DNA from 3 places in the Paenibacillus sp. FW126-R14 genome. Region 1 is predicted to be linked to each of the others. Evidence: riboswitches for the same ligand, from Rfam matches in the RefSeq annotation. Region 1 holds a riboswitch; each other region holds the start of a gene.
The links. A riboswitch is a leader RNA that binds a small molecule or an ion and turns the genes downstream of it on or off. The one in region 1 is predicted to bind cyclic di-GMP.

Region 1 (4,955 bases):
GGTCCAATGCAAAGCCATTAATCGCCAAATAGGAGAGCCTCAGCCGATTCATCCCGGACCAAGGCTCTTGTTTTCGTTCTTTATTTCTTGTTACTGTCATAGATGGCTTCACAAAGGTCAACTGTAAACTGACCCGACATGCCTTCAAGTGCGGTATTGGTGAACGCCACGACGCTGAGCCGCTGCACAGGATCGACGAACCACGAATGACCATAGGTGCCGCCCATGCGCCATGTACCAGGGGATTCCGGAGTATTGGCGGCGACAGGATCCTTCAGCAGTGTAAAACCTAAGCCAAAGCCTCGTCCTGGCCAAAAAGCCATCTCCAGATTACCAATCTGGTTACTAGTCATTTCGCGCACCATAGACTCCGGCAGCAGGGGTGCTCCTCCCTTGCGCAATGTTTCCAGCAGTTGCAAAAAGTCCCCTGCACTGCCGACCATGCCGGCTCCCCCAGAAGGATAGGCAGTGTCGTCAAGTGCCCTGCCAGGGGCAAGCCGGAAGCCCGCCGTGCCCTCTATAAAGGCAATGCTGTCGGGATCTTGGAGAGGCCGTGGCTCCGGAAATTCATTGGCATAGACAGTGGCAAGCCGCTCTGGGCAGGCTGCAGTAAAACCGGTGTCGCTCATACCAAGCGGCTTTGTCACCAGCGAGTGTATGGCCTCGCCAAGCGGTGTTTCTGTAACTTTTGCAATTACTGCTCCCAGCACATCTGTTGCGATCGAGTATTTCCACTCGGTGCCTGGTGTATAGAGTAGCGGTACAGAAGCCAGCCTGCGCAGGTTCTCTTCCAACGTGATACCGGGCTGATCCATGCCATCCGATACGCCTGCCCGCTGATAAGAACCATTTTCTTCTTGAAAAAAGCGGTAAGTCAGACCTGCGGTATGCGTCATCAATTGACGAATCGTCAGAGTCGCGAACTCGCCGTTTTGAAGACGTGGCCGAAACTCTGGAAGGTAGCGATCAACGCGGTCATCCAGCTGTAGGCGACCTTGCGCAACTAACACTAGAGCAGCCGTTGAAACGATAGGCTTAGTAACCGAGGCAAGCCGGAATAAAGCGTCTTCTTGCATGGGCTGGTTCGTCTCGCGGTCGGCATGACCAGCAGCTCGGCTATAAACCAGTACCCCATCAATCGCCACTTTAATGACAGCTCCGACCAGTCGCTTGTCTGCAAGTGTTCGATCGATTACTTCATCGATGCGACCTGGTAAACATGCTGGATTAATTTTATTTGAATGCAGCATACTCAACATTTTTCATCCTTTCGGAATAGTTAAAGCTTAAATCGCTTTACTATTGTAAGCTTATTATATAAAATAAGTTATATCGATTACATAAGGCAACTAAGTTAAATGAGTCATTTTACGATGAATTACAAGTTAGTTTATAAGAAATACCTTAAATTTAAAGGAGTCGATTCCAATGGATCATGTGGATAAGCAAATCCTTTTCCACCTTCAAAGCCAAGCGAGAATTTCTATGACGGAGCTAGGAAAATGTGTCGGTTTATCACAACCCGCAGTAACGGAAAGAGTTAGGCGCATGGAGGAAAAAGGGATCATCAGCGAGTATCGCACCATCATTTCCCCTGAAAAAATTGGAAAACATGCTGCTGCCTACATTTTGTTCCATACAAGGGATTGTAACGCATTCCTTGATTTCTGCCGCTCGACTCCCGATGTCGTCGAATGTTACCGTATAAGTGGAGAACACAACTACTTATTGAAAGTAGTAAGCGATTCCACACGAGCTCTCGAGGAGTTCGGAAATCAATGTGATAAATACGGGACCTACACGATTCTAATCGTGATGTCATCGCCTATTGATCATAAATTTCTTATACCTTCACTTGGAGAAGCAAACATAAACATGCTGAGCTAGATAGATGAAATGGAAATCACAAATAAAAAATAGAGGTGATCAGTTCATATAGTGAACTAATCATCCTCTATTTACGTAACTGCAAGGGTAAAGATTTTACCCATTACAAAATTGGTATATAATAGATTTTATCCCTTTCCTTAGTTGTTAAGGTTGTCGGAGCCCCACAGCTAGATCGAGTTAAGGAGATAATTTATATGTGCCACTTTGAAGATATGGATAAAAATTTTATTGAAAATTTAACTAGAACGGCGTATTCACGGCTAGAAGACACTCATTTTCAAGCTATTCCACCGCTGGACAGCGCGAGTAATGTAATATCCCCCATTGCACAATACTATATTGCACCGTTTATTTTTCGAGCACCGGAAATGTGTATTATAATTCCACTTACACATATCGATCTAAATGATGATGCACTCAGAAATTTGCTTTGCCATTTTCAAAATATTCATGTCGTAACGTCTAAGAGAATTCCCGTTGAACTAAGATTAGAAAATCTTAAACCTACATCGAAGGAACTCTTTACTTTGTTGTTGAGTGAAAAAAGGATTAATCCCTTCGTTTTAGATTTATACCAATTTCATGGTGAACATACCTCTTCGGGTGATTATAAGTATGTAAGATTTAATAATAAGTCTGTTAAGACTAGCTACGAAGATGCGATAAATCCAATTCACATTCAAGAATTCGACGAAATATGGAATCATATAAAACTACTATACTCTGATAAGAAATATCTGCATCACTATCCGAATTGGCTATACTCCGACCAATTAATCAACTCAATCGCATTAAATTATTTTTCAACAGTCTGCAAAGAAGTTTATTTGTGCGTAGATAATGTGACATCTCACATTATTGAATTAACGCTCTTTAACAATTAGAAACTGTCCACGAATAAAAAAAAACAGCTCGCCTATATAGGCTGAACTGTTCTTAATTTGGAAGTCAAGATTTGATAAAGTCTTGTCATAAATGCTTCAATTTGGGGCATCGGCGGCATTTTCACTGAAAGTTTTACTTCGCCTTTCCAGTAGAAGATTAAGATGCTGTTGCTTCTGCCATGAAACATTTCGACATCCCAACAAGCTTCGTTAAGCGCGTATTCTTCCAAATTGATCAGTAGCTTTGGTCCATCCGTGGATGGTACCAAACGGGCAACATGATTGCCGCAAAGCGAAATTACTTTCTGCTCTTCATGTAGTTCGGACTGCATGCTGTCTGGTCCTCCTTTTTGTTCATGTTTAATTAGCGCTATGATAGAGAAAAACCCCACCATTGTGTACCGATCGGAGGGGGTTCGAAGGTGAATGCCCAATCGTTCGGCAGCTGGCTGGCAACAAGTTCGTTCCAGAACAAGGTAGCCCCTATAGCTTTGCGTCGCTGACTTTCGTCAGTTTTGCCATGTCGTGATGTGTTGTAAAGTTTATTTACATGAAAATATCTACACTATCAAGAATAAGGGAAGTTGTTTTGAAATCGTATAGTTCTATAGTACTAATTTCGCCATTTTTATCAAGTAATTTCTTTTTTCGACGAATTTTTCAGGAAGTTTTGTAGATTGATGGCGCCTTTCCAATAGAATAGCGACCCTGCCATGACCACAACAGCCATGATCAGATACAAAACGCTTCCGCCGTAAGCTACAAGCAAAAACCCGCCTATCCACGGTCCCATGAAATGGCCGACATTCGTTAAGGTTTGAGCGCCAAAATATGTGCCTCGCATATGCTCGGGAGCTAGCTTGTCAATCAGCATGTTCGCCGCGGGATAATTTAAAATTTCGCCAAGCGTGAAGATCCCCATCGATACAATCATCGGAATCAGCGAATGCGAGAACGCAAAACCCACATCTCCTAAAGCAAACATCAAATTGCCAAAAATAATGGCGGCAAGCGGCGTATACTTATTGGAAATTCGAGTAAGCGGTATTTGTAAAGCAATGACCACAATCGCATTAACACTCATAAGGACTGCGAACATTTTGACGCCATCGGTGAAACTTTGCTCCAAATACTGCGAAAGAGTCACCATGACCTGCGAGTATCCGATCGCCCCGATGATCCCGCCAAGGATGTAGTAGCGAAACGTGACATCGCTGCGGATGACACGCAATGCGGAGGCGAACGTAACCGGTTGTTTCTTCTCTCCTTCGATCTGCTTAATGCCAAAAACGATGAGGAGAACGTATAGCGTAACCGCATAGATCAAATAAACAATTCCAGTTAGCAGGAATGGCAGAGACCCGTCCATCGTAGCAAAAAAGGCACCTAACAAAGGACCGACAGCTACACCGACATTAATGGCCATGTATCTCATCGAAAAAACGCTTAGCCGTTTGGCCGGTTCTGTCAGATCCGCCATCAAAGCTTGCGAAACCGGCTCGTAGAACGAGCGGCACAGACCGTTTAACATATTGAGCAGCATGAATAAGACCGGTAGTTTTACGAAACTGAAGCCGACAAACACAACGGCCCATCCGAAAAGAGCGGCCAGCATAATGATGCGTCTGCCGAATCGGTCCGATAAGTTGCCGCCGATAAAGCCCCCGACCGTTCCGGCCAAAGCTCCCATCCCAATGACAACTCCGATCATTACCGCGCTCATGGATGTATGTTTGGCTAAGTAGATCGCCAGAAAAGGCAGACTCATGGAAGACGCCGCTCTGGCCATGACGGTCCCCAAAATTAACGTATGTACAATCGGATGATAAGAACCAAGAAAACCGCGTAATCGATTCATCTGCCAAAACTCCTCTTGCTGCTAATTTACCAAAGGTTAAGATTATGAGATTAAGAACTCATTATACACGAAAAGCGGCAGTCCGTGTCCTTATTTCTTATTTTTTGTCGAACAAAAAAATTGGATCCCCGTACTCGAACGGGAACCCAGCTTTTTTACTCTCTTACTATGGTACCAATTGCCCATTTCAGCAAGCTGCTATAGGGAAGGACTGTCACCTCATCCGGGAAGTTATACGTTTCGCTGCTGACCGCTAACGGATAAGCCTCTTCGGTTTTGCACTTCACCAACTCGTAGGTTCTGCAGAAATAGCATTTTTTCTC
Region 2 (4,955 bases), on a different contig from region 1:
ATCGTTAGACAGGATAGGCCCTGTTGTGGCAATCTTCCAAGATGAATCGGATACGATCTTTTCTTTCGTTCCGTCCTCATATTCTAAGTTCATTTGAAGCAGCAGCTCCGGCTGCACGCCATACACATATGCCCCCGCCATCGCTACGTGTCCGGAATACCATCCCTCACCCAGCAATGCTCCTAAAGCGTTGCTTCCATTTGTAAGCATCGGGGTAACGTCGTAGGTCTGGTATTGAACAAACTGGTTGTAGTCCGTCCAACCCGGAGTTAAATAATCTTCCCCGACCCTCTTGCCGTTCAAGCTCAATTCATACAGACCGAGTGCGGTCGCGTATACGGTCGCCTTCTTCACCGGCTTCGTAACTTGGAAAGCTTTGCGAAGCTGTGGAGCACTTTTTACTTTTTGATTAAACACAAGATCATTGGTCAAATCCTCAAGCACCAATTGACCGTTCTCAATTTTGCCGCCGTCAAATGCTTTATTGTCCGGATTTGAGAAATCTTCCGCGAACAGTACTTTCCCTTCCTGATCCTTGATGACAATATTATCGAAGCTTGCGCGTTCATTCGTTGTTCCATCTTTATGCTCCCTAAACCCGATTTTGCCGAATCCAAAGTGGTTATCGACCAGCGTATCGACCAGCTGTCCGTTCACGTAAGTGGAGATTTGACTGCCTTTCACGTCGATTTTCAAATGATGCTGCGTATTGAGCTCTTTCCCCTTCGGGATGATGTTTGAGACGTTGACATTTTTCAAAACGGCCGGGCTGCTATTCCAAATGTGCGGTCGGAACTGCATGTAACCCTTTTGTCTCACATCCATCTGCCACATATAGAAATGCGATGGATCCTGCGATCCGAATATAAATCCGGCAGCGTCCTGCAAGAGCGTGAAGTCCAAATCGATCGTATAATTAGGGATATTCGGAATTTGTTCTTTCGGAATGGTAATCCAGTTTGCCTGCCAGTCCGTTGGCTGCAGCAGTCCCATTTCCCAATACGCCGACTCACTCCAATCCGAACTATGATCATCCTGATCCCAAACCCGTGTTTTCCAGTAATAACGCTGGCCAGATTGAAGTGATTGACCGCCATATTCCAAATTGACGGAGAGCTCCGAATTTACCTTTCCGCTATCCCACAGATCCCCTTGATTTTGTGCCAACATATTCGGACTGGAAGCGACCAGCACTTGGTAAGCTGTCTGTTTCTGCGAGCGAGCGCTTGATTCCAACTGCCAGCTTAATCGTGGCTTTAACGTATCCAGCCCCAGCGGATTTACAGCTTGCTCCGTCTTTAAATTTTTGATTTGGATGGGCATGGAGCTGATTTCGGCGGCGCTGGCCTTACTCACTCCGTCTGCATCGGCAAAAGCCATCCCCGGCATCAATATCGTGGAAAGTAGAGTACCGCTCAACAAAAATGATAACGCTTTCTTTTTTTGTTTGCCAAACTGATTGGACATAGAATTTACCTCCGCTATACCTTTTTTAATACCTTTTTTACAACTGTTTGTCCATCATCTGTAGATATGATGCGCTTACAAAGAAGATCCTGTATATGCGTTCTCGCCCCCCTTCTCAAACCTTACTTACTCAATTTATTATAAAGAAGGATTTCTTCCATTTATAGGCATCCAATTTTTAGAATAGGTGTATATTCTTTACCTTTGACCGGGGGAAGGCATCAAACAATCCCCTACATGCCGTTGTACTAGAATAGCAAAAAAACCGAGAACCCTTTTCTAAAGGGAGTTTCTCGGTTTTTCAGAACAGGTTTTTACAACTTATTAAATGCCTGGATAGCCAGGGGGATATGGATAGTAAGAATATGGATATGGATATGGATACGGATACGGGTAAGGATACGAATAATAAGGTTGAGTTGTGCTCCATATCAGAGGGGCTACAGCCCAAGGGAGAAAATCTACGCCGCCGACTCCAGGACCCACAAATTCCGGACCAAATCCCGGTCCATGCCCGATTCCGGGACCATGACCAAAGTGCCCTGGCCCTGGGCCTCCCAGTCCGCCATGTCCGATGCCTCCGCCATGTGAACCGCCTACAGGCGGACGAAATTCTTCATTTTCAAGTTTCGTCATTTCAGGAATCACTCACATTCTTGTGGTAGTAGTTTATAGCCTAATACACAGTATGTGTGTGAATGCCTAGTTGGTGAATGATTCGCAGAAAATAGGCGAAAATAAACCGGAAGCTATCCGTTTATGGAGGCTTCCGGTTATGAATTAGTTGGGTTTGATTTCCGCTTTTACTTTCGCTTCTTCATCCGCTTTCTTTTTTTCATACAGTCCCCTGTAGGTATCGACAATGCTTGTATCATACTCATTATTCTTTAGCTTTGTCTCGAAATCGTTCATAAGCTGATTGAATGCCTCATTTGTTTGTGCGATTTTTAGATTGGCCTCATCACGTAAACTTTCATCTTTGGTAGCTTTATATTGATCCAATAGCCGCGTAAGTTCATCATGACTTTTCGTTTGGAGCTTCAGCAGTTGAGCTACTGTTTCGTTATTAATCGAGTCAAAAGAAGGCTTCGTGGAAGCTCCGCCACCCGCTCCTCCACCACCAACGGCACCGCCGCCTCCTACTGCTGGAGCTGTCGGCTCAGGTTTAGGAGTCTCCGGCACTTTCACCTCAGGAGCCTTCTTATCCGAAGAACTAACGGCTGAAACCGTGTAAGTTTCAGGGTCCCAATGAATCGTTTTGCCAACAGACTCAGAGAAAAAGCGAATAGGCACATAAAGGCTGCCATCGACAATGTAACCTGGCAAATCCTCAGGCGGATTTTTCGCAACCCCATCAAATACATATGAAATCTTCTCTTTATAAACATTCAACTTGCTGGCTGCCAAATTCGCTTTGTCTGGCTTCTTCTCATTACTTTTCGAATAAACCTGCGTGTTGAGCTTGTACTCTTTGATATTAATTTTGTCTGTTTCCTTAGGTTCGGAAATCGTAACTGTGTAAGTATCCGCATCCCATTTCACCGCTTTATCCAGGGAGTAAGAAATGAACCTGATCGGGACATACGTACTGCCTTCATAAATAAACCCCGTCTGACCTTCCGGCGGCGCATACTCTTTGCCGTCAAAAGTGAAATGCATAGGTACTTGATACACATCCACATCAACAGGAGCTTGCGCGGCGGATGCCCCGGTACTCATTCCCATGAATAATGCTAAAGATAATCCTGCTGCGGCCTTGAACCGATTTTTCACTTTCATTTGATCCACACCTCGTATATTAATTTGGTTGTAACAATTTTTTGGCACTGTTTTTATCCAAATACTAAGCAATAACTAACTATCCAACATGCCGCGGTACATCAAAGGTTATAAGTTCACATTTTTTCTCAAAACATAGCGCTAACTTTGCAGGGATATAAGAGCATCGATGAGAATCAAGGATAAACGACTTCGTCGTCCTTTCAGGACGGGCGCGTTTGTCAAGGTAGATGCGAAGCAAAAGTATAAAACTTATACTTTCTTATCTACTAAAAAATAGCTGCTTATAGCGCGCAAATGAGGTGCGGCATTTTGATCAATGGAATGAACGAAAACAAAAACAATCGCTTTTTGATGTTTAAAGGTTGTTTATGGGGACTGCTTATTATGATCCCGTTCTGGGTGGTATGTATTTATCTCATAATAAAGTACTTGTAGTCGCTAATGCCTGCATGCCTTTTAAACATAAAAAAAGCACCCTATAGGTGCTTTAATCAATCGAATTATGATAAACAAACCTGTCCAATACTTTCATGACCTTTTTCAAAACGCTGAACATCGTCTGTCATACAATAAGTACTGGAAACTGTGTTTTGAGGAAACTCATTTGCAAACATAGCCTCAGCCATCTGATCTGCTTGTTTAGCAACTGCAAATATACTAACATAAAAAATACACCCCACAATCCAAAGAATAGTCAACATGGTTAACCAAAACATATTCTTCTCTACCTCCCAAAGGTTTGTCCCACATAAGAATCAGACGGAGGCCGTAATCGGCAGCTGGCTGACATACCGGTTCTTTTCCCAGTTTAGTCCCTGTAGCTTTGCGTCACTGACTTTCATCAATTTTGCCATTGTCTTACGATTTATGTGATTGTCGTTTATAGGATTATTTTAGCAAACAATACAGATGTAGCATGAGCCGTCCGAACCATTATTTGGATTTATAAACGGGTCGGTGGAACTACTTGTTTGAAAGAGCTTTTTCGATCTGACCAATTGCACTGTTTTGCGCCGCTTGCTTCATAGATGCATAGGATTGCTTCCAGCCATCAATCTCGCCAGAGCCTACCCCAGCTTTCCCCGCATCCGAAAGGATTGCATTAAAGCCAGAGTCACACTTAGACTCCGCATCCACAAATTTTTGCATAAACGTGCTTTGCAGTTCTTTAAGGCCTATATCTTTATTGCCTTTCTTCGCATTTACTACGCTGGAGACAAGAGAGCTGATGTTGCTTTGGCATGTATTTTTTAGCGCATCTAGTTTGGAGTTGTAGGTTTCTATAAGTGTAGGATCTGGTGTAGGATCTGGCGTTGCTTCCGGAGAGGAGTCTTTTGGAGTCGATTCCCCTTTCGGTTGCTGAACTACTTGCTGACTTTGATTCGACTTTTTCTTATCCTGAAGCTCTTTTGCTATTTTTTTTCGCTCTTCCGGGTCCTCAATTCCTATGAGTTCAATTGGGTAATCAGGATCAAGGATGTGCAGAGCCTTGCCATATTGTTTGGTTATGGATCGAAGGGCTTCTATCTCATCATTAGTAAGTTTAGAGAGGAGCAAGTCGCGAATTTTCTGTTTTTCATCATTAGATAAATCGCTTTTCGCCTCGCCAGTGAGGTAGTAAACCTCTTTCAAACTCAAACCGGATTTCAATAAAATTGCTGCTGCATCTAAAGCATCCTGCGTCTTTATTGGTTTGTTTGCAAACT
Region 3 (4,955 bases), on a different contig from region 1:
ATCCATTCGCGAAAATAACCCCAGTATAATACATAACTCCCCAACGTTCTCTCGCGCATGCCCTCCGCCTTCTTAGCAACATCAAAACAAATGGAACGCACTTTCAAGACCATACGAAGGCACTACGTCCACATTTCGGCATCCACTAGCGATTGATTTACCTTTCCGCGGATCAACATTACTCATAACGAAAACCCCCTTACGTTATTCCGTAAAGGGTCACATGAAACGGGTATTTAAACGGTGAATTTCCGGCATATAGTTCCGCAAATTTTCGTGTACAGACTGTATGCCTTACGTTCTCCTTCCGCTGAGCTCAATGTTAGCTAAACGTTGACCTACCGCGGATTTCTAAGCAAACGCGCCCGAGATGATTCGAACATCCGGCCTACAGTTTAGGAAACTGTTGCTCTATCCTGCTGAGCTACGGGCGCATAGCAAGGATTATGATAGCACGAAGCCTTGTGCGGTGCAACCTTTTGGGCGGCAGCGTGTAAATCTAGTGCCGCTAAAAAATATTCTCGCGGGAGCGCCTACTCCTTCCCCCGCAGCTTGCGGAAAAACTGCGTCAGCATAGTAGCGCACTCCGCCTGCAGCACGCCGCTGACCACATCGACCCGGTGATTGAACCGGTCCTCCTGCAGCAGGTTCATCAGCGTTCCCGCGCAGCCGGCTTTGGGATCGGTCGTACCGTAGATCACCTGCGGAACCCGCGCTTGGACGATGGCTCCCGCACACATCGGACAAGGCTCCAGCGTGACGTAGAGCTTGCAATCGAGCAAACGCCAAGCTTGCAGGTGCTCGCTAGCCTGCTTAATGGCAATCATTTCAGCATGAGCCAGAGGATCCAGCGTGGTTTCGCGAAGATTGTAGCCGCGGCCGATAATTTGACCTTGATGGACAACAACGGCGCCGATGGGCACCTCGCGAATGGCTTCGGCTTTGCGTGCTTCTTCAATAGCTGCTTTCATCCAGAGAATATGTTCATTATGCTCATTATGTTCATCCACAGGGGGACACCTCGCTAAAAATAATCTTATCCACATGTGTACAAAGAATCGAACAAATATTCGTTGTTAACAACCTGTGGATAACAATGTGTATAACTTAAAAAGTTGTGGATATGTAATTCTTTTAACATTCATACAACAAATACAATCCGTATGCAAGGGATTTAGTTGATAATAAGATCAGCCATCCGTATAATGAGAGATAACGTAGGTCTTTTAGACCATAAAGAACGAGATATGTATAAATTTCATTTGCAGGGTTCGATAATGGCAAACTTGCCGAAAGGCAAGGACGCAAAGCTGAGGGTCTACCGTTCCATGGAACTATGACAGCCTGGTTACCGAAAATCGATGCTTTTTTGGGTTGAGGTAATAGGCTGTTCCCGCGGTAAAGGGGCAGTCTATTTTTTATATACGGAGCACGGAGGAAGGTGTTGATGAACAAAATGGCGAGCAGGCAGAAAGCTATGAAGTTTTACGGCAGCAAAGAAGGGTACGATGCTGAAGTCATGATTGAAAGCAAGGCGATGCTGAGCAAGGACGATTTCGTAGCCACAGGCGTGCTTACTTATGCGCTCGGCGATATTATCGAGGTGGAGCTGCCGGAATATGATAATTTTGCGCTGGGCGATAAATGTAAAATGACCGTGTATACGAGGTCCGGGCTGTTTGTCATGGAGACAACGGTCGTGGCCAAGGAGCAGGGCTCTCTCATTGTCCTGAATCCGCCTGAAAACCGCAGGAAGTTTACGGAGAAAAGGGAGTTCCCTCGCGTGGATGTGAAGAATGAGGGGCTGCTTTTCGGACTTCAAGACAAAAATAAGCGAAATAAGCATCAATTCGATGATCCAATCCGGTTCTCTATCAAAAATATATCCGTCAACGGCCTAGGTTTCACAATCAATGAGAATGCTATGCTTGAAAAGGTCATACAAAAGCATTCCCAGCTTGAAGTGGAGTTGATTTTGGGCTTTTTGGTGCCATGTACAATGGAAATTGTCCGGCAGGAAAAAACGAATGAAGGCTATTACTACGGGGCAAGCTTTACCGCCATACCGGAACAGAAAACGAACGCGCTGCGCGGCTTTATTTTAAAAAATCAGATCGAAACCTACTTCGTCCAGAAGCGGGAAAATGAAACGAAAAAAGCGCTGGAAAAAAAGTCTGCGGCTAATCAGTAGCCTTCAGGCTTTTTTTTGCGTTCCAAGTACTATATAATAAGAAGGATGATTTTCGAAAATTAAGGAGTTGTAACTACAATGGCTTTGAAAGCAGGTATCGTCGGTCTACCGAACGTAGGAAAATCGACATTGTTTAATGCAATTACACAGGCGGGGGCAGAATCTGCGAACTATCCGTTCTGTACGATAGATCCGAATGTCGGGGTAGTTGAAGTACCGGACGAGAGATTGCACAAGCTGGTAGAGATGATTGTCCCTAAAAGCATTGTCCCGACAGCCTTTGAATTCGTTGATATTGCGGGTTTGGTAAAGGGTGCGAGCAAAGGCGAAGGGCTTGGAAATAAATTTTTGGCTCACATTCGTGAAGTGGATGCGATCGTGCATGTTGTCCGTTGTTTTGAGGATGATAATATTACCCACGTATCCGGTAAAGTGGATCCGATTGGCGATATCGAGACGATTAATCTCGAATTGATTTTGGCTGACATTGAATCCGTAGAGAAGAAGATCGAGCGCTCCCGCAAAAACCTGAAAGGCGGCGACAAGAAGGTTGTAGCCGAGGTTGAGTGTCTGGAACGCATCAAGGAAGCTCTCTATAACGATCTGCCGGCGCGCAGCATTGATTTAAGCGACGATGAGAAGCTGCTTGTACGCGATCTTCATTTGCTGACCATGAAGCCTGTGCTTTATGCGGCAAACGTGAGTGAAGATGAAGTGGCAACAGCGGATGAGAATCCGTTCGTCAAAATCGTTCAGGAGTACGCGGCGAAAGAAAACAACGAAGTTGTTTCGATCAGCGCGAAGGTAGAGTCCGAGATTGCTGAACTCGAGGACGAAGAAAAAGCGATGTTCCTGGAAGAGTTGGGACTTCAAGAGTCCGGCTTGAATAGATTGATTAAAGCAGCTTATCGCAAGCTTGGCTTATATACGTATTTTACGGCCGGGGTGCAGGAAGTAAGAGCTTGGACGATCCGCAAAGGAACGAAAGCTCCTCAAGCGGCTGGCGTGATTCACACGGATTTCGAGCGCGGATTTATTCGTGCCGAAGTTGTGTCTTATACGGATTTGGTAACGGCCGGCTCCATGAATGGCGCGAAGGAAAAAGGCCAAGTGCGCCTGGAAGGCAAAGAGTACGTGGTGAATGACGGCGACGTTATGCATTTCAGATTTAATGTGTAAACCATAAAAAATAAAGAAAGGAGTGATCCGTTATGTTGGATCGACTTCAGTCCATTGTGGACCGCTATGAGAAATTAAGCGAACTGCTGTGTGACCCGGATGTAACGAGTGACACGAAGAAGCTTAGAGAGTATTCGAAGGAACAATCTGATCTTCAGGAAGCCTACGATGCTTATAATGAATATAAGAGCGTGACCGAGCAGCTGGCAGACGCGAAAGCGATGCAGAACGAGAAGCTGGACGATGAAATGCGTGAAATGGTGAAAATGGAGATCGAAGAGCTAAGCGAACAGTCTGCTAATCTAGAAGAACAGCTTAGAGTGCTCATGATGCCAAAAGACCCGAATGACGATAAGAACGTCATCGTTGAAATTCGCGGAGCGGCAGGCGGCGATGAAGCTGCGCTGTTCGCAGGCGACTTGTACCGGATGTATACGCGTTATGCGGACGGGCAAGGGTGGAAAACGGAAATTCTCGATGCTTCCGTCAATGATTTGGGCGGGTTCAAAGAGATTATTTTCATGATTACGGGCAAAGGCGCTTATAGCAAGCTGAAGTTTGAGAGCGGAGCGCACCGTGTACAGCGTATTCCAGTAACAGAATCAGGCGGACGTATTCATACATCAACGTCCACGGTTGTTGTGATGCCGGAAGCGGAAGATGTTGAGATTGTCATTCATGATGCGGATATTCGCGTAGATACGTTCTGCTCCAGCGGAGCAGGCGGTCAGTCCGTTAACACGACGAAATCAGCGGTTCGCGTAACGCATGTGCCTACGGGCATCGTTGCGACGTGTCAGGACGGCAAATCGCAAAACTCCAATAAGGAGCAAGCGCTTCGCGTACTGCGCGCGCGGATTTCGGATAAGATGCGCGAGGAAGAGGAAGCGAAATACGCGGGCGAGCGCAAGAGCAAGGTTGGAACGGGAGACCGTTCGGAGCGAATTCGCACGTACAACTTCCCGCAAAGCCGGATTACGGATCACCGGATCGGCTTGACTTTGCATCGTTTGGAAACTGTTCTAAACGGGGATATGGCGGAGATTGTGTCCGCACTAACCATTGCTGCACAGTCCGATGCTTTAGATAAAGGGGAGCAGGCAATGTGATGCCGACTGCCTCGATGACGATTAGAGAAGCCTATGTAGAGGCTTCTTCTTTTTTAGGGAAGCTGGGCGTAGCGGAAGCAGCTTCCTGTGTGGAGCTTTTGCTGCAGCACCTGCTTGGCTGCAGCAGGACAGAACTGCTGTTCCGTTTCCAGGAACAGTTTCCGGTGGAGCTGGCGGATGCCTGGCGCCAGCTTGTAGAGAGGAAGGCCGCGGGCGAGCCGGTGCAGTACATTACCGGCGAGCAGGATTTTTACGGCCTTCCGTTTGCGGTGAGCCCGGCCGTGCTGATTCCGCGGCCGGAGACGGAGCTGCTCGTGGAAGCTTTGCTCCACGAGGGCTCGCGTCTGTTCCCGCAAGGTGCTCCGCTGCTTGCGGATGTGGGCACCGGGAGTGGCATCATCCCGGTGACCGTGGCTCACGCGCGCCCGGACTGGCGCGTGGCCGGCAGCGACATCTCCGCGGCAGCGCTGGAGATG

Region 2: another riboswitch for cyclic di-GMP. It lies ahead of AC3WRW_RS20225 (hypothetical protein); the one in region 1 lies ahead of AC3WRW_RS04860 (hypothetical protein).
Region 3: another riboswitch for cyclic di-GMP. It lies ahead of AC3WRW_RS10020 (PilZ domain-containing protein); the one in region 1 lies ahead of AC3WRW_RS04860 (hypothetical protein).

Annotation. Positions count from the first base shown of each region.
Region 1 covers NZ_JBYTBS010000005.1:51,978-56,932, reverse strand. Annotated here, with positions in the region: gene AC3WRW_RS04875 (serine hydrolase domain-containing protein) at 81-1,250, opposite strand; gene AC3WRW_RS04870 (Lrp/AsnC family transcriptional regulator) at 1,429-1,887, shown strand; gene AC3WRW_RS04865 (hypothetical protein) at 2,103-2,774, shown strand; gene AC3WRW_RS04860 (hypothetical protein) at 2,807-3,106, opposite strand; cyclic di-GMP riboswitch class I at 3,212-3,304, opposite strand; gene AC3WRW_RS04855 (MDR family MFS transporter) at 3,406-4,632, opposite strand; gene AC3WRW_RS04850 (4'-phosphopantetheinyl transferase family protein) at 4,788-4,955, opposite strand, start outside.
Region 2 covers NZ_JBYTBS010000034.1:6,266-11,220, reverse strand. Annotated here, with positions in the region: gene AC3WRW_RS20240 (family 78 glycoside hydrolase catalytic domain) at 1-1,467, opposite strand, end outside; gene AC3WRW_RS20235 (hypothetical protein) at 1,792-2,103, opposite strand; gene AC3WRW_RS20230 (copper amine oxidase N-terminal domain-containing protein) at 2,248-3,246, opposite strand; gene AC3WRW_RS20225 (hypothetical protein) at 3,750-3,965, opposite strand; cyclic di-GMP riboswitch class I at 4,021-4,111, opposite strand; gene AC3WRW_RS20220 (hypothetical protein) at 4,213-4,955, opposite strand, start outside.
Region 3 covers NZ_JBYTBS010000010.1:147,493-152,447, reverse strand. Annotated here, with positions in the region: tRNA gene AC3WRW_RS10030 (tRNA-Arg) at 361-434, opposite strand; gene tadA (tRNA adenosine(34) deaminase TadA) at 534-1,010, opposite strand; cyclic di-GMP riboswitch class I at 1,270-1,356, shown strand; gene AC3WRW_RS10020 (PilZ domain-containing protein) at 1,448-2,191, shown strand; gene ychF (redox-regulated ATPase YchF) at 2,270-3,370, shown strand; gene prfA (peptide chain release factor 1) at 3,403-4,479, shown strand; gene prmC (peptide chain release factor N(5)-glutamine methyltransferase) at 4,494-4,955, shown strand, end outside.